Regions from separate parts of the Microbulbifer variabilis genome, predicted to be linked through region 3. Evidence: predicted binding sites of a transcription regulator. Region 3 holds the regulator's gene; each other region holds the start of a gene.
What was found. Region 3 encodes LexA, which represses DNA repair genes until DNA is damaged. Its sites were predicted from a motif close to ACTGTNTNTANANACAGT; they were not measured.
Positions count from the first base shown of each region.

Region 1: the regulator LexA is predicted to act here: its motif matches at 1,998-2,015, upstream of uvrD (DNA helicase II).
Region 2: the regulator LexA is predicted to act here: its motif matches at 1,364-1,381, upstream of MJO52_RS13765 (LexA family protein).

Region 1 covers NZ_CP092418.1:4,809,207-4,817,484, forward strand. The annotation lists gene uvrD (DNA helicase II) at 1-1,964, opposite strand, end outside; gene hexR (transcriptional regulator HexR) at 2,104-2,958, shown strand; gene MJO52_RS21075 (multidrug effflux MFS transporter) at 3,078-4,337, shown strand; gene MJO52_RS21080 (GNAT family N-acetyltransferase) at 4,395-4,844, opposite strand; gene MJO52_RS21085 (rhodanese-like domain-containing protein) at 4,935-5,348, opposite strand; gene MJO52_RS21090 (helix-turn-helix domain-containing protein) at 5,493-6,482, shown strand; gene gstA (glutathione transferase GstA) at 6,607-7,206, opposite strand; gene MJO52_RS21100 (DoxX family protein) at 7,272-7,670, opposite strand; gene MJO52_RS21105 (cation:proton antiporter) at 8,113-8,278, shown strand, end outside.
Region 2 covers NZ_CP092418.1:3,082,308-3,090,585, reverse strand. The annotation lists gene MJO52_RS13775 (hypothetical protein) at 1-195, opposite strand, end outside; gene MJO52_RS13770 (mechanosensitive ion channel family protein) at 471-1,004, opposite strand; gene MJO52_RS13765 (LexA family protein) at 1,397-1,786, shown strand; gene MJO52_RS13760 (Y-family DNA polymerase) at 1,787-3,040, shown strand; gene MJO52_RS13755 (winged helix-turn-helix transcriptional regulator) at 3,505-3,936, opposite strand; gene MJO52_RS13750 (hypothetical protein) at 4,131-4,595, shown strand; gene MJO52_RS13745 (tautomerase family protein) at 4,606-4,986, shown strand; gene MJO52_RS13740 (acyl-CoA synthetase) at 5,067-7,103, shown strand; gene MJO52_RS21500 (EamA family transporter) at 7,147-7,575, opposite strand; gene MJO52_RS13735 (patatin-like phospholipase family protein) at 7,973-8,278, opposite strand, start outside.
Region 3 covers NZ_CP092418.1:2,763,728-2,772,005, forward strand. The annotation lists gene MJO52_RS12340 (TetR/AcrR family transcriptional regulator) at 1-279, opposite strand, end outside; gene MJO52_RS12345 (TIGR00730 family Rossman fold protein) at 672-1,310, opposite strand; gene lexA (transcriptional repressor LexA) at 1,475-2,080, shown strand; gene MJO52_RS12355 (hypothetical protein) at 2,167-2,421, opposite strand; gene MJO52_RS12360 (DUF6586 family protein) at 2,525-3,013, opposite strand; gene topA (type I DNA topoisomerase) at 3,014-5,683, opposite strand; gene MJO52_RS12370 (hypothetical protein) at 5,898-6,422, opposite strand; gene MJO52_RS12375 (universal stress protein) at 6,569-7,012, shown strand; gene MJO52_RS12380 (ATP-binding cassette domain-containing protein) at 7,072-8,278, opposite strand, start outside.

The DNA.
Region 1 (8,278 bases), 2.0 Mb from region 3:
TCGGTCTTCAAGCGCACTTCGTGCACCAAATTTGGCGGAATCTCACCGATAAAGCGAGACGGACTGTTGTAGGTCTCGCTGCCAAACAGGCGCCGGTTTTCCGCGTAGGTAATATACAGTTTACACATGGCGCGGGTGATACCCACGTAGCAGAGGCGCCGCTCTTCCTCCATACGGCCGGGCTCCTGTGCAGACATCTTGTGGGGGAACAGGTTTTCCTCCACGCCCGCCATAAACACCAAAGGAAATTCCAGGCCCTTGGCAGAGTGCAGGGTCATCAGCTGGACGGCATCTTCAAACTCATCCGCCTGGCCTTCACCGGCATCGAGGGCGGCGCTGTCGAGGAACTGGTTAAGAAGAGGGATTTCCTCCTCATCTTCCTCCCCCTCGGGCAGGTCCACACCGGCAAAAGAGCGACAAGCAGTGACCAATTCCTGCAAGTTCTCCACCCGCGTCTGGCCCTTCTCACCTTTTTCTTTGCCGTGGAATTCCAGCAGGCCGCTAGTCTCGATCACATCCTCGGCAATGGCATCCAGCTCTTTATCTTCCGCATTTGCAGCCAGCTGGTTGATCAGATCCAGAAAGCTCTGCAGAGCATTACCGGCGCGCGCAGCCAGTACGCGCTGTTGCAACATCAGCTTGGCCGCCTGCCACAAGGAACAGCCCTGCTCGCGAGCAAAGGAGCGCACCATTTCCACCGTGCGCGCACCAATGCCACGAGTGGGGGTATTCACCACCCGTTCAAATGCAGTGTCATCATTGCGATTGCTGATCAGGCGCAGGTAGGACAGGGCATTTTTGATTTCCAGGCGATCGTAGAAGCGCTGGCCACCGTAGATACGGTAGGGCACCTGTTCGCGCAGTAGCCCCTCTTCAAGCACCCGGGATTGGGCGTTGGAGCGGTAGAGGATGGCAATGCTGTCGCGGCGATTGCCATCGCGCACCCAATCATTGATACGCTCGACGATAAAGCGCGACTCATCCTGCTCGTTGTAGGCGGCGTAGACGGCGATGGGCTCGCCTTCTTCCCCCTTGGTCCACAACTCCTTGCCCAGACGACCGCTGTTATTGGCGATCACCGCGTTGGCCGCATTCAGAATGGTGGAGGTGGAGCGATAATTCTGCTCCAGGCGTACCGTCTGCACTTCACGCAGATCTGTAGAAAAGTGCTGGATATTCTCGATCTTGGCGCCGCGCCAACCGTAAATGGACTGGTCATCGTCACCCACAGCGGTGATATGGCACTGTTCCCCTGCGAGCAGGCGCAACCAAGCGTATTGAATCGTGTTGGTATCCTGGAACTCATCCACCAGGATATGGGGGAAACGCCGGCGGTAGTGGGCCAGAATACTGTCGTTATTCAGCCAAAGTTCGTGGGCGCGCAGCAGCAACTCGCCAAAATCTACCAGCCCACCGCGCTGACAGGCCTCTTCATAGGCGAAGTAGATGCGCACCATGGTCTGCAACCAGGGATCGGCGCCGGCATTGATATATTGCGGGCGCAGGCCTTCATCTTTCTGCGCGCCAATCCACCACTGGGTTTCCCGCGGCGGCCACTTTTTATCGTCCAGCCCCAGATCTGCCTGTACCCGCTTGATCAGGCGCAGCTGGTCGTCGGAATCCAGAATCTGGAAGTTCTGCGGCAACTTGGCTTCTTGCCAGTGGGCTTTGAGCAGGCGGTGAGCCAGGCCGTGGAAAGTGCCCACCCACATGCCAAAGGTATTCACCCCCAGCAACTCTTCGATACGGGCGCGCATCTCGCGGGCCGCCTTGTTGGTAAAGGTCACCGCCATAATGGAGTAGGGCGAGGCGCCCTCCACCTGCATTAGCCAAGCGATGCGGTGTACCAGCACCCGGGTCTTGCCCGAGCCGGCACCGGCCAGAACCAATTGATTGCCGGGCGCGGCAGCTACCGCTTCGCGCTGGGCGTCGTTGAGGGGGTCTAAAATCTGAGATACGTCCATGGGCGAAGATTGTACCAGAGCTGCTGTATAAGACCTGTGTAAATAAACAGGATTTTACCCCGGCTGACAATGCAAAGCCCCTCGCCAGCCGGGGGCGCAGCGGCTAAACTGCGCCAACTGGCATAGAGAAGGAAGTCCTGTGAAACCGGCGGAAGTAACGCAACGAATCAGTGAGCAACTGTCATCCATGCGCAAATCTGAGCGCAAGGTGGCGGAGTATATTCTCGCCAATCCCGATGAAATTATTCATATGCGCATCGTCGACCTGGCCACCGAGGCCCAGGTGAGCGAGCCGACCGTGGTGCGCTTTTGTCGCGCCGTGGGCTGTTCCGGCTTCCAGGAGTTCAAGTTGAACCTGGCGCAACAGCTGGCTTCCAGCCCCAGCTTCGGCCAAATCGCGGTGACCGAGACCGACACCATTGCCGAGTACAAACGCAAGGTGTTCGACTCAACAGTAGATACTCTGCTAAAAGTGCGCGATAGAATTGACGACCGCGCCCTTGAGGCCGCTGTCACTGCGATGGCCGCTTCCAAGCGGGTGGAATTCTTCGGCTTTGGCGCCTCTGGTGCTGTCGCCGCCGATGCCCAGCACAAGTTCTTCCGCCTGCAATTGGCCACCGCCGCCCACTCGGACCACCACATCCAGAATATGTCAGCCATGTCTATGCAGCCGGGCGATGTAGTCGTGGCTATCTCCCAGAGTGGCCGCACCAAGGCACTACTGCGCTCCATGAGCATGGCAAAGGAGCAGGGCGCTCTGGTGGTTGGCCTGGCACCCAGCGGTTCGCCGGTGGCACAGCAGGCCAGTATCCCGCTAGAAGTGGATGTGGAAGAAGATATTGAGATCTATACACCACTGTCCTCACGCATCGCCCACCTAGTGGTGATTGATGTGCTCGCCATCGGCGTTGCCCAGCGCAAAGGCCCCCAGTTGCAAGAGCACCTACTAAAGCTGAAGCAGGGCCTGTACACATTGCGGGAAGACAAACACTGAGGGAAATTTGCAAGAATGCGGCACTGGATAATGTGTCACAGCCCCTCTACCATGCCTGCTGTATCCGGCAATCTACTGCCACTGCCAACAAGTGCCCCTAGCCGTTCCAGAGCAATTCCATGACATCCACCGCATTATCCGCTGAGCAAAAAGCACCGCGCTGGTTGGTGGTATGGCTAGCGGCGCTGGTCTCCCTGACGCCATTTTCCATCGACAGTTACTTGCCGGCTATCCCGGCCATGGCCGGTGCGCTCGATACCGAAGTGGAGCGGGTGCAGTATTCGGTCTCCAGCTTTTTACTGGGTTTTGCCCTAGGCCAGCTCTTCGGCGGCCCTCTCTCCGATCGTTGGGGCAGGCGACTGGTCGGCACTATCGGCCTGTGCATTTATATCGTCAGTTCACTGCTGATCCTGTTTGCCGACCATGTCGATCAACTGATTATCCTGCGTTTTTTCCAGGCCGTGGGGGGCGGTTTTGCTACAGTGATTTGCGCCGCCATAGTGCGCGATCTGCACAGTGGGCGTGAAGCCGCCAAAATTATTTCTATGATCAGTACCATCATGCTGATCGCCCCCCTGATCGCTCCAGTAATCGGCTCTCTACTGCTCGCAGTGGGTGGCTGGCAGAGTATTTTTGTATTCCTGCTACTGTACGCCGCTGCCATGCTGCTATTAGTGCGCTTACTGTTACCAGAAACTGTATCGCGTTTTACCCGCGCGCGGCGCCAGTTGATGCCATTAGCTTCACTGATTTCCACTTATGGACAAGTGCTACGCAACCGCCGCGCCCTCGGTTTTCTCGGCGCCCAGGCCTGTGTCAGTGGTTCGATGTTTATCTATATCACCACCGCACCCTTTGTCTTTATGGACTACTTCAGTGTCAGTCCGAGCCGCTTCCCGCTATTCTTTGGCGCCTGTATTCTGGGGCTGATCTGTATGGTGCAGGTCAATATCCGCCTGCTCAACCTGTTCCAGCCGCGCAATATTTTATTGGCTGGCGTCACCCTGCAGATGCTCGGCTGTGGTTTGCTATTACTCGGCACTCTGACCGGTATTAAAGAGCTGACTCTGTGGATGGTACCTCTGGTATTGGTAATGAGCTGTATCGGTATTACTGGGCCCAATGCCGCCGCCTGTTATCTGGAGTTTTTTCCCAAAATCAGCGGCAGCGCCAACGCCCTGTATGGCGCCACAATTTTTATCACTGGCGGTGTGCTGGGCGGATTAGTAAGCAGCCTGCACACAGGCACCCTGGTTCCTATTGCCGCGTCCATGTTTGGGTGTGCAGTAGTGGCCCTGTTCTCCACTTTGGTAATTGCTCAAGCGCGCAAACCCATCGACTCGGATATACCAATCACCAGGCGTTTTACCCCGCGTTGAGGAGTCTGTTTTGTGTTCATCTATTGAAAAGGGGGTATTTCGGCCCGGCTATATTGGCTAAATACTCAGGGACCATATTTGCCACTTCTGTTCCGGAGCTCCACCTAGTTGTTGATAAAAAGCTTGTGCATCTACATTAGTAGAAAGAACTTCCCACTTTATTTTGGCACTACCCCGCTCATAGGCCTCTTTTATTAAAAACCCCATCAATGCCCTTCCTACCCCTTTACGGCGATACTCTTTGTTACCAACTACGTAAAGTTCTTTAATCCACAACCAGGGAGTTAAATCATAGGTAAAGGGAAGGGCATAAAAAACCAGGTAGCCAATAGCTACACCGCTGTCTTCGGCCACTAAACATTGAAAGTCTGCCCGCTTAAATAGCCGATTATTTAATTCTTCCTCAGTAACCTTGAACTTATCTAAGTAGCCTTCGAATTTAGCTAACCCACGCATCATCTCCAATAGTTCGGGAATATCACTAGGCTTTGCGTTACGTATAAGCATTTATTTGTTGCCAAATTTGATGGATTGGTAGAGGGTGCAATCTTCACCCTCTTTGTTTCTGGCCTTGAGAGATAGAATCTCACTTTGATCTTAGGCGCTGATAGTTTCCTTTTCTCCCACCAGTTTGAACCCTTCATCTATCCATCCGGTTATACCACCAATCATTTTTTTCACTGGAAGCCCCAATTTTGCCAACCGGACAGCAGCCTTCTCTGTTGCATTGCAATGGGGCCCGGCGCAGTAAACGACGAACAAAGTGGAATCTAGATAGCGAGATACAAGCTCTTTATTGATGTGCTGATAGGGTAGGGACTCAGCGCCCAAAATGTGCCCCTGACGAAAGGCTTCTTCACCACGAACATCCAACAGCACGAAGTCCTGGCGCCCATTGGTTAGGGCATGATGAACATCCCAGCAGTCCGCCTCAAAGGCCATCAGTTCTTGGAAATGTTGCAGGGCTTTTTGGCTGCTAGCTGGGGCAATACGACTTACAGCAGAACTCATAATTATCTCCTTGGTTAACACTCACTCTTTGTCATATATGTATTCTGTTCTCTGGCTATTTATTTAACGATTGGCTTAAAAGCCATATAGCGTTAAATTTGAGCCAATCTGGGTCATCGAAGTGAGAAATCAAGGGAGGGCATGATGGATAAGGGAAAAGCAAAGCGCGTAGCGATTCTGGTTCATCATCAGGTTGCCTTATTTGAACTTGGCTGCGCGACCGAACTGTTCTGTTTACCCCGCCCCTGTACCGATACGCTCTATGAGGGAGAGGTTGTTTCCTTCACTGCCAAGGCACAGCTGGGGCTTGGGGGGGTATCCCTACAGTGCAGACAAGTGAGCAGCCTGATGGATTACGATTTGTTAGTCGTACCCAGCTGGCCGACTACACCACAAACCAAGGGCTGCTCCCTACAATCTGTATACGCTGCTGTGGAAGCCTTTGCGGCGGAACGCCGGCAAATTCTGACTTTTTGTTCTGGCGCATTTTTACCTGCCGAAATTGGTTTGCTGGATGGAAGGCAAGCCACCACGCATTGGCGCTATGCGAATACCTTTAAAAAGCGATTCCCCAAAGTAGAGTATGTAGGGGATGTACTTTATGTCTGGCAGGACAAATTGGCCTGTTCTGCAGGAAGCTCAGCAGCAATAGATTTGGGTATAGAGTATTTACGGCGTAGCCATGGTTATGAATTGGCTAATTCTGTAGCCAAGCGCCTGGTGATGGCTCCTCATCGGCAGGGAGGACAGGCCCAGTTTGTAGAGACCCCAGTTTCCAAGCGGCCCGATCATTTCGCGGGCGCCCTGGATTGGGCCCTTGCCAACCTGGATAAACCCATCATGGTGGGCGACTTGGCGAAACAAGCGCATCTCTCTCGTCGCAGTTTCGATAGAAAATTTCGCCAATCCATGGGGCTGGCCCCTAAAGAATGGTTAACGCAACAACGGCTTCGTGTAGCGCAAAAAGCTCTGGAGTCAGGCAGTGAGACCATTGATCATGCAGCACAAGTTTCTGGTTTTGAGAGCAGTGCAACCCTTCGCCATCATTTCCGTAAAGCTTTCGGTATCTCTCCGGGTCAGTACCAACGACAATTTGCCTGTCCAGATAAGGCTGAAGATATGTGTAGGGAGTAAATAAATCGAGGACTATTCCTGAACGGGATAAGATGCTTTCAGTGAGTACAGCCACAACTTCGACCAACGCTAGCGGAGCTGATGCACTGTTTATTTGGCGGCAATATACTCTTGGGCCCTCAATCTAACTGAGATTTTCCTCTTGCAAGGCGTGCTGAACTGCCGGGCGCGCTGCCATACGTTCCTGAAAAGCCTGTAACCTGGGCCAACGTGTCATATCAAAATCCTGCACCTTGAGCCAGCGGTTTATCAGGTAGAGATACGCATCCACGACAGATAAAGAATTCCCCAGCAGGTAGTCGTTCTGTAGCTGCTCTTCAATATAATCCATGCGACGTAGAATCCTTTCCCGAGCTTTTTTCTTTTCTTCCTCAGTGCCTTTCCAAAACAGGGGCAAGAAAGATTTATGAACCTCCGCGCTAATAAAATTCAACCACTCCAACAAGCGGTAATGGTCCAAAGTGCCCAACGGTGGCGCCAAACCGGCATCGGGCTTTTGCTCGGCGAGAAACTGCATAATAGCGACGCCCTCTGTGAGTAACTCACCCCCCTCTAGCTGCAGTACTGGTACATAGCCCTTGGGGTTAACTCTATAAAAGTCGTCGCCGTTTTCCAGGGTATGCGTCTTTAGATCCACTTTGCAGAGTTCGAGATCAATACCCGCCTCCAGGGCGACGATATGTGGGGATAGAGAACAGGCTCCTGGCGCATAAAAGAGTTTCACGGTGACCCTCCTGAGTGGACTGTGCGGCATCGGGCAATATAGGCGCCTACTGGCTTCACAAGGCGCTATTTTTTGCGAATCCAGTGATCTAGGCTGAAGCGCCCAGCACCCGCGCAGGCGAGAATCAGGTAGCCTCCAGCAATGGTGATGTTCTTCATAAAGCTGGTCATCTCTGCGGGATCGCCTGGTGAGTAATGCACCATCCAGGCACTAGCCAGACAGAAGAGAAAAAGAATCACTGCGGAAAAGCGGGTAAAGAATCCGAGCAATATCGCCAGGCCACCGACCAGTTCTACGATAATCACCAAGGGAAGTAACAGGGCGGGGATTCCCATGGAAACCATAAAGGCTTCCGTCATTTTGTAGCCGCCGATCTTATTCCAGCCGGCAAAGATAAACAGCAGGGACATTAATACCCGCCCGACAAGTTTAGAGGTATCACATAACAGGGGATGATGTGCCACGGCCTTCTCTCTTCTTTAACTGTTACATTGGGCTCTACCTGATGCCTCCAGTGTAGTTGGGAAGCCATATCGAAATGGGGGCGATGCCGACAGCAATGTATTCCACTAAGAGAAACTTGCACCGCAATTGAGAGTCAGACGAGGCGGAAATTAACGAATGACAGTTTCGGCAGGCGCGGAAAAGTTGTTGTAGATATAAATAGAAAATGCGGTTGTACCGCACTGAGGAGCCGTTACAATTGCGCGCCCCCAACCAGGGCGCAGCCGGCGGTATCTATACCTGACACCCCTGTGCCCAGAGCCCTGTCAGGGAAACTCGAGTGGGCCCCTGCGCGACTACACTAACGGCACACTCAGCAACTGATAATTTCGCCCGTAAAAGCATCGCTTTTGAGGGGTGGGCAAGGCCCCGCAATTCTTATCCCTGGAGTCCACGCACGGCATGGAAGTCTATTACACCTTTTGTTTTCTTGCCGCGGTGTCGGTCTTTCTCGGTTTCCTAAATCAGTATGTGCTGCGTGCGCAAACCACAATTGCCATCACCACTGGGGCCCTGGCCTTGTCGCTCATTGTCACCGGCCTGGGCAAATTGGGGATAGTGGAGTTGC
Region 2 (8,278 bases), 320 kb from region 3:
CAGCTTGAGGAACCTATCCCGATACTCCTTATTATCTGCCGCTAGTCGATCAATTTCAACTTGACGATCTTTCAATCGCCCACTGTACATCCAGAACAATAAATAGTGTGCAAAGATGAAAAAAATGACAAACAAGCCATTTTTCAGGCCCATTTCCTGTACGAAGTGGAGTATATCTTTGAGGGTATCGGTCATGCAGTCCCTTAAAGCCAATTTCATTGAATCTTGCGCATTTTTAACTATTGAGACGGTTGAAGCAAATTACTTCGCTGGAGATGGGAAGTGGTAAGAACTTTTTTTGTGCCTTTTGTAGAAATTTTGCGGGCCTGCTTTTTTGTTATTTAGGTGTAGCCAGCCAGATGGCATGGTTTTTCTGTAAGGGAGAGAAGAGCGCGTTGGTACAAAAGTTCCAGAGAGGGCTTGTCGCTTTCGGGTTTCCCGCCCTGAATTGAGGGCGGGAAAGTAGAGAGCTATTGCGCTTCAGTCTGGCTGGCTTCCGGCAGCTTTGCAGGTGCTTCAGTCGGCTGCTTACTGGGGTTTTTGATTACGCCTTTTTGCAGAATTAAAGTGTTGGGGTAAGTAATTAATTCTTCGCCGCGCCTGATGAGAACATGGAATAGTGTGATCTCCTCAATAGTGCCGGAGATATCATCGTCTTTATCTATCACCCGAATCTGGTCGCCAACCCGGTAGGGAAAGCCGAAGAAAATAATTAGGCTGGCGGTAATATTACTCAGTATCGACCACTGAGCAAAAAGTGCTACGCCAATTACTGCGAACACAGAGGAGAGAAAAATGGAAACCTGGGTGTATTCAAACCCCAGGGCACTGATCAGCAGCACCAGATGGAATACCAAGACGGCAATACTGATGGTTTTGGAGATATATTTGAGGCGATAGGGCTTCACCGCCCTGGCCTGCCCGAACCGGTTGATAGCGGAGGAGCTAAGCCTCATGCAGATAAAATAGGAGGCCACGATCAGTGCCGCTATAGCCAAATTCATTTTTTGTCTCGTCTCCGTACTGTGTTCACTCGGGTGGGGGCTGTTGCTTTTTTAGGGCGGGCCTTGTCATCGATCATTACCCGCCTGTTGCGCGGATCATAATCCCAGGCAGCTATGCTGCCAAGCGGCCACTTGGAGGGAGGTTGTGGCCTGTTGCTGGCTTTACCCAAGAGTGCACTGGGTTCACAACATACTCGAATAGCCCGTAGCTGGTATTTACACCTTGTGGGTCCCTGCTACAGGGTGCCGGTTTTAGTGTGTGCTGTGCTTTTGTGGCCTTGCTATGGACCTGTAGCGAGCACGGCTGGCGGCTCGTTGGTCAGTCATCGTTCTTGCCGGAATTGGCGAACTCCCCCTAAACTGTATGCATATACAGTATCGAGTGAAACCCTATGAAACTAGCGACTCTCTACAGTCACGGTGTGGCCGCGGGCTTTCCATCCCCGGCGGATGACCACAAAGAGAAAAGCCTCAGCCTCGATCAGCATTTGATCACTCATCCGGCGGCTACGTTTATGGCTCGTGCCAATGGCGATTCCATGCAGGGCTTGGGGATCTTCGACCGCGACCTTTTGGTTGTTGACCGTTCACTAACGCCAGTACACGGCGATGTGGTGGTGGTGGCTTTGGATGGTCAACTCACCTGCAAAGTACTGGATCGACATCATGGGCGGTTGCTGTCGGCCAACGATCGTTACCCGCCGATACCGGTTTGGGAAGGGCAGGAATTGATTGTTGAAGGGGTGGTTAAAGCCTCCATTCGTTATCACCGCCCTCTCTGAATGCTGGCACTGGTGGATTGCAACAGCTGCTACGCAAGCTGTGAACAGATATTCCGGCCCGACTTAAGGGGGAGGCCGGTGGTGGTGCTTTCTAATAATGATGGTTTTGTGGTGGCGCGCTCAAATGAGGCCAAGGCGCTGGGGATTGGGGATTTGCAGCCCTTCTTCAAGATTGAACATCTGTTGCGGCGGCACAATGTGGCCATCTTCTCCAGTAACTATCCACTGTACGGCGATATTTCCCACCGGGTTATGGAGACCCTGAAGGGCTTTAGCCCAGAGGTGGAGGTGTACAGTATCGATGAGATGTTTCTGAATCTGTATGGTTTACAGGAGGAGTGGTTGGATTACGGCCAGCGGATTCGCACAACCCTATGGCGCGATGTGCGTATGCCGGTGAGTGTGGGGATTGCTCCGAGTAAGACCCTGGCCAAGCTCGCCAATCGGGCAGCGAAAAAAATTGCCAAGTGCAACGGGGTTTGTGCCCTGGATACTCCGCAGAAATGGCAATGGCTGCAGAAACGCATGGCGGTCGATAAAGTCTGGGGAGTCGGCAGGCGTCTTGCCAAGCGATTGGGGCGCTTGGGTATAGAGACCGCCTATGACCTGGCCCAGGCGAATCCTAAAATCTTGCGCCGACACACCAATATCAATATTGAACGAACCATTGAGGAATTAAATGGGGTGTCATGCCTGAATCTGGAGGAGCAGCCGCCGGCAAAAAAACAGATTTATTGCACGCGCTCTTTTGGCGAGAAATTGAGCGAACTACAGCCCATTCTGCAGGCAGTTAGTCTCTATGCCAGCCGGGCGGCAGAAAAGCTGCGCGGGCAGGAGTGCTTGGTGGCTTCGATACATGTCTTTCTGCACACCTCGCCCCACGAGCCCCACTATTACAGTCGCAGTACGCTGGTACAGTGCCCCTATGCCACTAATGACACCCGCTTGATTGCGAGCCTGGCCAAGGGGGCCATAACCGAGCTTTACCGCCCTGGTCATCGTTTTATGAAAGCCGGTGTGGGCCTGGTGGAGCTGGTGCCCAGCTCCCTGGGGCAGGGGGATATGTTTACCGCCGGCCAGCCGGCCCGTGCCGCGGAGATGATGCAGGCCCTCGATAGAGTCAACCAGCGCTTTGGCCGCGGCACTCTTTTTCTAGGGGCTGAGGGGGTGCATAAGCACTGGAAGATGCGCCAAGCCTATCGCTCACCCGCCTACACCACACGCTGGGAGGCACTGCCATTAGTACATGTTTAAGAAGGTGTATTTTTAATAAGGGGCTCGCTGGCCCTGCTTTGGAATATCGAGATTTAGCGCTCCGCAGCTGCCGCAGTTTTTGAAGAGAATTGGAATATTGTCCAGCTGAGCATTGCAAAAGAAACAGTGGCCGCTCTTTAAGGTCTTGTGGCCTGCGAATTGCTTCACCGCCATCATGGGGAGGCCAATGGTAGGTTTTAAAGTTTTGATCAGCTTTGCGCTTATTCTGCTATCGGGAAAAGCGTGGAGGATTTCCTGTATTGAAATAAGCGCTGAATCCTCGATATTCCAGAGTTGGCCGCAATGATCACAATAAAGTTGCATCGGGTGGTTAGGATTGGTTACCGATCGATAAAAACCAGTCTAGCTACAAGCAGAGAGTAAGGGGAGGGAGCGAGGGAGGGTAACGAGATAAGTAAATGTGGAGAGAGCAGGCCCCTCGGTGGGCCTTAACCCGCTGCCCTTTAGTATTTCAAATCCAGATCCAGCAAGGATACCGGCTTACCATCTTTACTCACCAAATCTATCTGAACAGGCTCTCCGGTTCTTTTATCAATCACACGGGACCAGCGCACATTGGCTTTCTCAGACCAGTGTGCACTCCAATCAATCATAGAGACCAAAACGGGAACGAGCGCGAGGCATTTTGGGGTAGGGCTGTACAGCATACGCCGTGCTCCGGGCTTAATGGGCGCCTTAATCAGAATGCCGGCTTCTTCCAGGTTGGAGAGTCTTTGTGTAAGGATATTTCGGGAGATCTGCAAGCTGTCCTGAAGCGAGTCGAACCGATTAACGCCTCTCAGTACATCGCGGACAACAAGCAGGCTCCAGCGGTCGCCGATTACAGAAAGTGCCTCTTCGATCCCACATTGAACAGCGGGTTTACTCTCGCTCATAGCAGTCCCAGGGTTGCTCAAGGCGCCATAGTCTCACAAGCCAGTTCCAAAACAAAACTTCCCTGGAGGCCGCTTCGGGCCGTCATATTGCCATAGGTTATTGAGAGGTCGGCCGATAACCTATCAATTTTAGTTGTATTTTGGAACTTAATGGTATTAAATTAGTTCCAAAATGAAACTTATCTGGAGGTGAAATGCATTTTAAACCCATCGTGTTATGCGCCCTGGTCGAGGGCTCGCAAGCAAGTTTCAACAAGGCTGCGTTGGAGCAGGTGATACGGCGGGCTTACCGGGGTCACCTGGACCAGTCCGTCACTCCCAGGCTGGTGTGGATGGAGGTTCCGCCAGATCAGGCCTTTATGAACGGAGAGAAATCTTCGGTGGCTACCCTGATGGCTCCCGTGCCTGATGGGACATCAAACAAGCTGCGTCACCCGTTTTTATACGAACTGCTGGAGCAGTGGTGTGTCACCACTGGGATCAATAAAAACGAGGTCGTTATTACTGCACCTGACCAGTCTCTCAGCAGGAAATTTCTAAGTGCAAATCGCAAACGTATGTCGCCGCTGCGGCAAATTGCCTACATAGCCAAAACACTGGTGCGTTTAGTGAGATCCAAAAGCACCACGGGGCACTTCAACACTCATATCAATCTATAAGAGGCCGCAAATGCCGCTTTACACGATTTCCACCCAGCGTCCACTATCCGGCTCCGAGCAGCAAGCTCTTGTCTCCGGGGTCACAGAAGCTCACTGCACAATAACTGGCGCGCCCGCGCAATTTGTACAGGTTGTATTTAGTCGAGGCATTCATTTGCGTTCAAAGAGTAGTCTTCATATTCTGGGTTCCATTCGCTCAGGCCGTAGCGATAAAATCAAGTCAGCTCTAGCTAATAGCTTTATAAGAATGGCCTCTCAGCTTTTGGGTTGTTCATCAGCTCGTTGTGAGGTGGATCTTATTGATGTTCCCGCCAGTTGGGTGATTGAGGGCGGGGCAGTTATGCCGGAGCCCGGAGACGAGCAGGAGTGGCTCGCACAGCAATCCAGCTAGGTTCGCTTTGCTTTCTATATATCAAAATAAAAAATAATTTAATACAGCCACATTCTGATTGGCTATCAGGGAGTAATATTATGTCCACTTCAACTTTGAAAGATATTGAGGCTTTGGAAAATTACTTGCTAACGGGCAAGCAACCAGAGGGGGAAGATTTCTCCAACCTTAAAGCGCTTACTGAAAAATTCAGCGGCAACACTTTTGAAGCAATAATGGCTGCGTGCAAGTGTTACTCCCAGCAAACAGCGATTTCTTTTTTTCTCTCAGGCAAAGATCATAGAAAACCAGTAAAGATCAGCTATCAAACACTGGCTGAACGTATTATTCAAACTGCTAATTTATTGAATAGTGTTGGCATTCAAGAACATGACACGGTTGCGTTTGCACTGCCAAATTTACCAGAAACGCACTATGTACTCTGGGGGGCAGAGGCGGCCGCTAAAGTATTGGCCATTAATCCACTACTGGAGGCCAGGCAGATAGAAGAGCTGATTCGGCATAGCCAAGCGAAGGCTATCGTTACCTTGAGCCCTTTCCCTGGTACCGATATCTGTGAAAAAATTGAAAGTATCTTGCCAAATTTGCCTGAGGTTAAAAATATCTTCCATGTGGACCCAGCTTATCATGCAGGGGGGTTTAAAGGCATTGCGGCTAGTGCGATACAGTATCAATACCGCAGACGGCTACCCCCGCTGCAAGGTAAAAAGCGGATAGCCTACCAGTCGGCACTTAAGCAGCAACCATCTAGCCACTTGAATTTCAAACGCAGTATCCACAGTGATGATACCGCCTCTCTATTTTGTACCGGGGGCACAACAGGCCTACCAAAAATTGCTACCCATACACACGGGAATGAACTGGCCAATGCAAAAAGTATAGGTCTGGTAGCTGGCGACATTATGGGGCCAGGAAAAGTTATCTTGTGTGGCCTGCCACTTTTTCATGTGAATGCGGCAATTGTGACGGGGCTAGCAGCCTTTATTAATGGTTGCGAAGTGGTATTAATGACCCCTCAAGGTTACCGAGGTGAGGATGTCTTCAGTAATTTTTGGAAAATTATTGAGTTCTACCGCGTGAACAGCTTCAGCGCTGTGCCCACAGTTTATTCCACTTTGCTGCAGCAGCCAGTAAATCAGTGCGATATCTCCTCCCTACAAATGGCTTTGTGCGGCGCGGCGCCTATGCCGGTTGAGGTTTTTAATGCTTTTGAGCGTATAACCGGTGTGCAAATCGTAGAGGGATATGGTTTAACGGAAGGTACTTGCGCTAGCAGTCTCACCCCACCACATGGCGTGAAGAAGGTGGGTTCTATCGGGCTGCGTTTACCGCTGCAAGAGATGAGAAGTGCCCAGCTGGATGAGCAAGGCAACTTCATTCGGTATAGCCAGGCCAATGAAATCGGTAATCTGCTGATTCATGGGAATAATGTATTTAATGGTTACCTTAATCCTGAGCATAATCAGGGGATATGGGTAGAAGATGCTCAAGGACAGCGCTGGTTTAACACCGGGGATTTGGGCAGGCAGGATGAAGATGGCTATTTTTGGCTCACAGGCCGAAAAAAAGAGTTGATAGTACGTGGAGGGCATAATATTGAGCCCAAATTGATAGAAGAGGTGCTTTGCCAGCATCCTTCCGTTGCTATGGCTGCAGCGGTAGGTACACCAGATGCCCACGCGGGAGAGGTTCCTGTCGCCTACGTCAAGTTATCAGAGGAAGCGATTAGTCCCCTGATAGTCAAAGGGCATGAGGTTGTAATGGATGATTTGGCCAAAGCCCTGCTTGAAGCAATTACTACCTATGCCAAAGAAAATATTACTGAGCGAGCGGCCATTCCCAGAAGAATTGTGCTCCGTGCCGAACTCCCTGCTACAGCGGTTGGCAAGATTTTCAAGCCCGCTTTGGAAATGGAAGAGATTCGTTTGTGTATTCAGGGGATTATTGATCAGTTGGTGAGGGGAACAGACATGGCCACTGCCAGCAACCAGGTAAAGGTGGAGCAGGATAAGGTACTTGGCACTATTGCTAGGGTTACCACAGGAGGGAACTCTAGCTTGGAGGGCGCCCTTACGGAACAGCTTGCGCCCTACACCTTTAAATATGAAATTGTTTAATCTTTCTCTGAGGGTGCTCTCTTTGAGAGCATCGAGATTATGTCTACTCAATCTTTGGGAGCCTGAACGGTTTACCCAGGGGCTTTTTTAGCCCTAATAATCTACCATATAAGGAGTTGCATATAAGCCCAGCCATAATCAACGCAAAGCCTATAATTTCTATGGTCTGTAACTTTTCGTCCAGGATAATACAAGAAGTGATAATACCTACTACTGGAATCAATAGAGCAAAAGGGGTAACCGCTGCAGCGGGATGTGATCTAAGGAGCCTGCCCGAAAATGCGAAAGCAATTAGGGTGGAGATGTAGCTGGCAAAGGCAAGGGATAGCCAGGTTTTCTGATTGGCACTAATGATTAGAGTTAACGGCTCTTGGCTCTCCAGGAAATAGGAGAAAACAAAAAGTGGTATGGGAGGTACCAGGCATACCCAGATCATAAAGTGCAGCAGATTGACGCCCTGGATACGTTTCATATCTAGTAGGAATTGCCTGGGAAACTGCTCCTGCATGGTAAAGTGAAATTAAATAGTCAATCAAATAGTATTGATCTTGTGGAGCCGGGAGAGTTGGATTTGTCGGGGTGCCTTGTCTAAAAACTTAACAATACAACCTAGGATTATCTTTATCTGCCCGATAAGTCTAACAGTGAGACATTTCAAGGGGCAATGGCGTTGATGGTCGAGGAGGTCAACAAAAGGACAGGTAATATCATCATCGAGATAATCGTATTCTGTACAGTTTTTCTGAGTAACTAGGTGATCTTCAGGGCATAAAAACTGCAGGTGAACTATCGAAAGTTAAGGGCAGGGGAAAATATTTAGTAATCAGCGAAAATATAGATGCTCAAATATTCGAACTTATAATGAGCTTCTATTGAGAAGATGTTCCATCTGGCTGGCTGAGCCGCTCGATAATTCTTTGTATGTCCTGTTGATTTTCTTCAATCAAGCGGTCGGCATAAATTTTTAAATGGTGTAGGGAGTCGTAGTCAAAGATATCGACGAATGGATCAGCAATTTCGATATTGAGATAATCGTATTCTAGGCGGTCGCTATCGGAGAAATGTTGGGCGAGATCAAGAGCGTATAATTGTTGAAGGTCCATATATCTCTGGATATTAGAAAAAGCATCTCGTATCCAGCGAATGCGCCCCCAGTTTTTTAGCTCACTATAATC
Region 3 (8,278 bases):
TCGGTATAGGCTCTCCAACAACCCTTCAACCTTAAGTGGCTGGCCAGAAGCTATGCGTCGATCCAACTCTGCTTCCAGCGCATCGGTAAATGGTGTTAGGAAACGCTCAAAGACCGCCTGGATCAACTCTTTCTTAGAACCAAAGTGGTAATTGACCGCCGCCAGATTGACTCCGGCAGTACTCGTAATAGTCCTAAGGGATGTCTCGGTAAAGCCGCGCTCGGCAAAGAGCGCTTCGGCAGCATCCAAGATGCGGTTAACGGTATCCATCTGACTCATAGATATCAAACCACCATTTAAAACAGCTGTTTAATTTCGGCCAGAGTAGCACACTCCCAGCTCGCTGGCGGCTTATTGCACATACAGAAAGAACGGTTGTAGGGGGAAGTCCGACCTGGCGAATCCCCATAGGCGAAATTGGTTTGGTAAGTTGGCAGGATAAGATGTAATTACCGAAGCGACTGACCACTACCCTTCCCATAGGCCTTAGTGCATTCCACTGCGCGGGAAGAAAGATAGAGGTGCTAACTACTATTTAGGGACGAGGCACAGCCGTAGGCTTTGTATTTGGTCTCTACTTCCTGTATTCCTGTTTTTTCTGCCTCCCCTACTCCTCGCCCTATCCGATTGTTAATTAATAAAGAAAGTAACCTAGATATCTCGAAAACTCTTTAATCCCTGGCTCGCATATATTTCATAATCAAATCTGCAGCCTCTTCTACTGCATCCACCACATGAAACAGGTCTAGGTCAGCAGAGTCGATACAATTCCGTTCCAATACCGTATCTACCAGCCAATCGTACAGCCCTCCCCAATAACGCTTGCCCACCAAAACTATTGGGAATCGCCGTACTTTTTGAGTTTGTACTAATGTCAGCGCCTCAAATAATTCGTCCAGCGTGCCGTAGCCCCCGGGTAAACCCACAAAGCCCACGGCATGCTTCACAAACATAAATTTACGCACAAAGAAATAGCGAAAATTCAAACTGATATCTTGGTAAGGATTGGCTGCCTGCTCAAAAGGCAGCTCGATATTTAATCCGATTGAAGTACCAGGCTGCTCAAAAGCCCCACGATTACACGCCTCCATCAGACCCGGCCCGCCACCGGTCATCACAGGTATCCCCTCTGCTGCTAAAAGCTCCCCAAGCTTCACCCCTTGCTGATACTCCTGGCTATCTTCAGTGAAACGCGCACCGCCAAAAACTGTTACCGCCCCGTTAAGCGCAACCAAACGCTCAATTCCATCAACCAACTCAGATTGAATGCGCAGAACTCTCCAGGCTTCAGCCATTTTCGCATCAAGCATTATTATTCTCCCTTGCTGTCAGTTCTTTCAACTATTCGTTTCATTCCTTGTTTTCTTAAACAATGTAGCAGCTGGACTGCAGGCAGGTGCTCAGTTTGCGAGATCCTTAAATCTGTATATAATCCCAGCAACTGTATAAAAATACAGAAACGCTAGGTAAATCTATGACCAATCTCACCGCACGCCAGACTCAAGTATTAGAGCTGATAAAAGCCTACCTGGACGACACAGGTTACCCTCCCACCCGCGCAGAAATCGCCCAAGAGCTGGGCTTTCGCTCGCCCAACGCTGCAGAGGAACACCTCAAAGCACTGGCACGAAAAGGAGCCATTGAGATGGTTGCCGGTGCCTCCCGAGGTATTCGAATTCCCGACCACCAATCGGGACTTCCCATCGTGGGGCGTGTCGCCGCAGGCAACCCTATTCTGGCAGCCGAGCATATTGAGGATTATTGCGACCTGCCCGCCAGTTTCTTCCACCCACCGGCAGATTATTTATTGCGGGTACACGGCATGAGTATGCGAAATGCCGGCATTCTCGATGGGGACCTTCTGGCAGTACAGAAGACCGAGCAAATCAGAAACGGGCAGATTGTGGTTGCGCGGATTGATGATGAAGTAACCGTTAAACGCTTCCGCCGCAAAGGTAATCAGGCAACGGTACAACTCCTACCTGAAAACGAAGACTTTGATACCATCCAAGTAGATATGCGGGATAAGAACTTTGTGATCGAAGGATTAGCCGTAGGCGTTATTCGCCAAACTCCATGAGACTAAAAGATTTACCGCCAATCAAAAACAACAACAGCGGCTTCTAGCCGCTGTTGTTCCACTTAATTTTTCGCCTTTACCATAGATTAGTGAATCGTATGGTTAACCGGCATCGACTCTTCCTCTTCAAAGTAACCTGGCTCCAGGTCATCGAGATTTTGCACAGCTTCTATACCCGCCTCTAACATGGCCCGGGCTACTGCTACCTTGTGCTTTCGCAAAAATTGGAGACTCTCGGCTGAGAAACGAATACTCACCAGAGGGTCCTCCTCATGGCCGGCACGGCGCAGAGCCACATCGCCATTGGCCAACTCGATAATCTCATAAGTTTCGGAGGACATTTGCTTTCCCTTCACTGCACATCAGTTTGCGCCCAGTGTACCACAGGCAATTTAGAAGTTTCAGTGGGCGCAAAAAGATGAATAGAAAGGTAGCGGAGCCCTCTTAGCACTCCTCGAGATTGGCACGCTGTCTAAGTATCAGCTCACTGAGAGCTTTGTGCCATTTAAGCAGCGCTTCGAAAGAAAGCTCAATTGGTACTGTTCCGGCGATATTGTGGGTCGGAATAAGGTTGCCAGCTTGCCCCTTTTCCTCCGCTAATGTAGGCAGCCTCAGGAGCTGGTTCCACGCGCGTAATAATTCGCTAAGCCAACTCTCTGGCTCTGAGAGCAATAACTGCAGTTCACTTACTTCAAGGCTCGCTCTCCCCTGGCTGTGCAGGCTATCTAAAATAACCTGTACAGACTCTGGTTCAAAACTCAATTGCAGCTGATGTGACAGTTCAGCCAGGAAAGCCTGATAGGCTTTCCACAGCTGCAACAAAGCACCTTCTTCCAGGGCCATTCGCTGAATAGAAGAATCATAACTACTTGTGGCCAGCAGCTGGCTCTTACGCAATGCCGAAGTGACTAGGCCGGTATAGGGATTACTCATTTACTTTTTTGCCGCCGCTTTCTTAGCTGCCGGCTTTTTCTTGGCCGCCGCTTCGACTTTCCAGGCGCCATCCCGATAAAAAGCCTTCCAACCCGTGGCCTTTCCGTCCTCCTCGGACTGAACATACTGCTCTTGGGTCTTACGACTGAAGCGAACTACGGTATCGCGCCCCTGATCATCCTGTGAGGGGGCCGAGAACAAGAAGCTGTACTTAGGGTCAATCTCACTCTGGTGAGGCAGTAGCTCTTTTATCAGCGGGGCACGGGTCTCACGGTTTTTCGGAAACTGGCTGGCGGCAAGGAATAATCCGGAGGCACCATCGCGGAGAATGTAATGATCCTCAACCTTCAGGCAAGCCAACTCCGGCATAGGAACCGGATCCATTTTGGGTGGCGCCGGCTGGCCATTTTTCAACAGCTTGCGGGTGTTCTTACAGGCTTCGTTAGTACAACCAAAGTATTTACCAAAACGGCCTGACTTCAGCTGCATGTCGCTACCGCACTTGTCACACTCAATAATCGGACCGTCGTAGCCCTTAATTTTGAACGTGCCCTGCTCTACCTCGTAACCATTACAGTCCGGGTTATTACCGCAGATATGTAGCTTTCTCTGCTCATCGAGCAGATAACTATCCATCGCCGTGCCGCACTTGGGACACCGGCGCTTCTCCCGCAACTGGCGGGTTTCGGCATCTTCGTCCTTATCCGCGTCCACAGCCTCATCGCCAGAGACGAGATTCATCGTGTTGGTGCAGCGCTCCTTAGGAGGAAGCGCGTAACCGGAGCAGCCAAGGAATACACCGGTAGAGCCTGTGCGGATCTGCATATGGCGACCACACTTACTGCACTCGATATCGGTATCTGTCGGCGTGTTGCGCCGCATACCCGCATCACTGGACTGAGCTTTTTCCAACCGCGAGGAGAAATCCTGATAAAACTCGTCGAGTAACTGCTTCCAACCTTTATCGCCATCGGCAACCGCATCCAGAGACTCCTCCAGGCTTGCGGTAAAACCGTAGTCCATCAGATTTTTAAAACTTTCGCTGAGACGGTCGGTGACAATATCACCCATTTTTTCCGCGTAGAAACGGCGGTTCTCAAGCCGCACATAGCCCCGATCCTGAATTGTGGAAATAATAGAGGCATAGGTTGAGGGCCGGCCGATACCACGCTTTTCCAGCTCTTTCACCAGAGCGGCTTCGCTAAAACGAGCCGGAGGCTTGGTGAAATGTTGTTTCGGGTCCAGCTGCTGCAGAGACAGCTTATCGCCAACCTGAACATCAGGCAGCAGCAGATCTTCATCTTTCTTGCCCGCAGGAGGGGCAACTTTGAGAAAGCCATCAAAACGAATCACCCGGCCGCGAGCACGCAACTCAAAGTCACCGGCACTCACCACAATTGAGGTGGAAGTGTATTTTGCCGGGGTCATCTGGCAGGCGACAAACTGCTGCCAAATCAGATTGTAGAGCCGCTCCGCATCCCTCTCCACACCTGAGAGCATATTGGGGGCAACACGTACATCGGAGGGACGAATTGCCTCGTGAGCCTCTTGCGCTCCCTCCTTGCTGCTATAACTAACCGGCTTTTCTGGCAGATACTTATCGCCAAAATTCTCTCCGATATACTGCCGGGCCGACTCAACCGCCTCTTTACTTAGATTGGTCGAATCGGTACGCATGTATGTAATATGGCCGGCTTCGTAGAGGCGCTGCGCAAGGGTCATGGTTTTCTTGACACTGAAACCGAGGCGATTACTAGCCGCCTGTTGTAGTGTCGAAGTAATAAAGGGAGCACCAGGCTTGGAACTGGTAGGCTTATCGTCACGGCCGCTAACAACAAACTCACTACCCTGAAGCAATTTCACCGCGCTATTCGCATCAGCTTCATTGGTGGGGCGGAAAGTTTCACCAGCTTGTTTTTTAACCTCTAGCCGCAGCTTGTTCGCTTTGCTGGTAGCGGTGTCAGCGAAAAGCGTCCAATACTCCTCAGGAATGAAAGCGCGGATCTCACGTTCGCGCTCTACCACGAGACGAACTGCCACTGACTGCACCCGGCCAGCAGAGAGTCCTCGGGCAACTTTCTCCCACAATAGTGGGGAGACCATATAGCCAACAATACGATCGAGGAATCGGCGAGCCTGCTGGGCATGAACCCGATTGATATTCAGGCGGCCGGGATCTTTAAACGCCTCCTGGATCGCGGACTTAGTGATTTCATTAAAAACCACTCGGCGATAGCGTTCGTCATTACCGCCAATTGCTTCCCGCAAGTGCCAGGCGATCGCCTCTCCCTCGCGGTCCAAATCCGTTGCCAGATAAATGTGATCGGCATTCTCAGCCAGCTTTTGCAACTCGCTGACTACTTTTTCCTTGCCTGGCAAAATTTCGTAGTGAGCCTGCCAGCTATTATCCGGGTCGATCCCCATGCGCTTGATCAGCTGAGCACGATTTTTCTTGCGCTTGTAAGCCTCTTTCGCCTCAGGGGAAAGCTTACGAGTCTCTGCCGCACGCCTTGCCCGTTCTTTTGCGTCAACGGGCTGTTTGTTGCCGCCACCGGTTGGCAAATCGCGAATATGACCGACGCTGGACTTAACAACAAAGTCCTTGCCGAGATATTTATTGATGGTTTTCGCTTTGGCCGGTGATTCGACGATGACCAGTGATTTACCCATAAGCCTTTGATTTCAAATGAAAAATTTACTGCTATCCGAAGCATTTCAGGCCCTTCAATCGGGCCTGCGCTGCGCGAATATATAAGCCTCAGTCAAGGCGCGGTCAAGCAAAGCTGACAACTTTTAGTGCTTATTCGCCAAATTTCACCCCCAGAAAAGGGTAAAATTGTGACAATTTTCCCTATTTGAGCAGCCCACTAAAATGCCTGTCGCCCTAGTCTTCTGGGAGCTTAATGGGACTGATCTTGCGTACAGATTCTTCTATAAGAGGGGTGTACTCCGCCAAACTCTCAGACAGCTGCGAAAAAGCTTTGACCCCACCGTTTTCCTGCCATTGCACGCCCAATCCGACATCGGTTGCGATAATCGCACAGCAATCCGCCGGCAAGCTATCCAGCAACTGGTGCAATTGCTGCCATGCTGCCTGGGGGGCTCTCACACTGTTGCCCCAGTCCCAACTACCGGCAAAATTCATTTCATGCGTAATCCGCTGGCGCTGCAGCTTCCAACCAATCTGTAGACGCTTTCTATCCTTCCACCGATAGTAATAAACCGCTGCGGTCCCCTCCCCCAAAGCTTCAGGTAAGGCTTGAATTTGCACGGTAATGCCTGCCCTGGCGGCACGGCCACGCAAATCAGCCAGACGGCTGTCGCGCTGATTGGGCTTCAGCCACATCACTGGCCCCAGCACCAGGGCAATAGCAAAGCCAATTATGATTACCGGTAGCCATTCGGACATAAAAGTTCCTTATGATGGTTTTAAAAACGGCCTATTCTGCGGCGCCATATATGATCCATGTCAAACAGTTTTTTTTGCGATAGACTGAAAATAGCTGTCGTATGAGGCCCCACTGGGCAAATAGAAAAGACAGGAGCTAATGGAAAATGGCGAAATATGAACGAATATTGGTGGGCCTGGACCTCTCGGAAGAATCCTCACAAGTGCTGGAAAAAGCGGCCTCTCTCGCTGAAGCTTTCAATGCCGAAATCAGCTTGATGCATGCCATTGAGCCGCTGACATTTGCCTACGGTGGGGATATCCCCATGGATTTATCAGAGGTACAGGATCAGCTACAGAGACAGGCCAAGGAACAGCTCCACAAAGCCGCTCTACCGCTGAATATCCCCGCTGAACGACAGCATGTAATTTTGGGCCAACCATCCACCGAGATACATCGCCTAGCCAAAGATCTAGAGGTCGATCTTATTGTTATCGGTAGCCATGGACGCCATGGCCTGGCTCTTCTGCTGGGCTCAACCTCTAACGGGGTTCTTCACGGCGCCAAGTGCGATGTTTTAGCTGTCAGGGTATATGTGGACGAAGAATAAGCCCCCTCTTTCGGCGAGAGAAGTGGTGCCATGCACCCCTTCTCTCCAATACTCAAACCTTACTCTTCGCCCCCCTCCAACTCCGACCATCGATCAAAAGCGGTCTCTAATTGAGTTTGTTTCTCCGCCAGTAAATTGAGCCGGTTTTGCACCTGGGCTTGCTCCTGTTGATAAAAAGAAGGGTCTGCTACTTCAGCCTCTATAGCGCCAATTTCAACTTCAAGCTGTTCGATCAAGGCTGGTAAGCCATCCAGTTCACGTTGCAGCTTATAGCTGAGCTTCTTTTTCTTAACCTGAGGCTTGTCCGCTTCGACCGGCTTCGCTTTCACCTTGCCTTCGGGGACTTTTTCCTCTTTTGACTCCTGTTCAAAGCTACCTCCCTGGCGAATGAAGTCCGCATAACCACCCACATACTCTCGGATACGACCATCTCCCTCGAAGGCCAGACAGGAATCCACAACATTATCGAGAAATGCACGGTCGTGACTGACTAATAACACTGTGCCTGTGAATTCCAGAAGTAACTTTTCAAGCAGCTCCAGGGTTTCTACATCCAAGTCATTGGTCGGCTCATCGAGCACCAGAATATTGGCTGGCTGACTGAATAATTTCGCCAGAAGAGCCCTATTGCGCTCACCACCACTCAACGCACCTACCTTGGTCCGCGCTTTCAAACCACTAAAGAGGAAATCGGATAAATAGGACATGATATGGCGGCTTTTACCGCCAATGGTGACAGAGTCGCGCCCTCCACCAACATTATCCAACACGGTAAGTTCTGGATTTAATTGGTCCCTGCGCTGGTCAAAATAGGCTACCTGCTGCTTTGTACCCAAACGCACCTGACCGGACTGAGGCTGAAGATCCCCGAGCAACACTCGAATTAAGGTGCTTTTACCAACCCCATTAGGACCAATCAATCCCACCTTATCACCGCGCATTAAGGTAAATGAAAGGTCGCGAATCAGGGGGGACTCATTGGGGTAGGCAAAGGTAACGTTGCTAAGCTCAGCCACCAGTTTACCGGATATTTCTCCACTATCGAGAGACATCCTTGCAATGCCCTGTTGAGTTCGACGCGCCTCTCTCTGGCGCCTTAGTCCCTGCAAGGCCCGTACCCGCCCTTCATTACGGGTGCGTCGCGCCTTGATACCCTGGCGAATCCAGGCTTCCTCCTGGGCTAGCTTTTTGTCGAATAGCGCTTCGTTCCTGGCCTCTTCTTCTAAAAGTTTCTCTTTTTCTTCCTGGTAACGCCCAAACTTACAA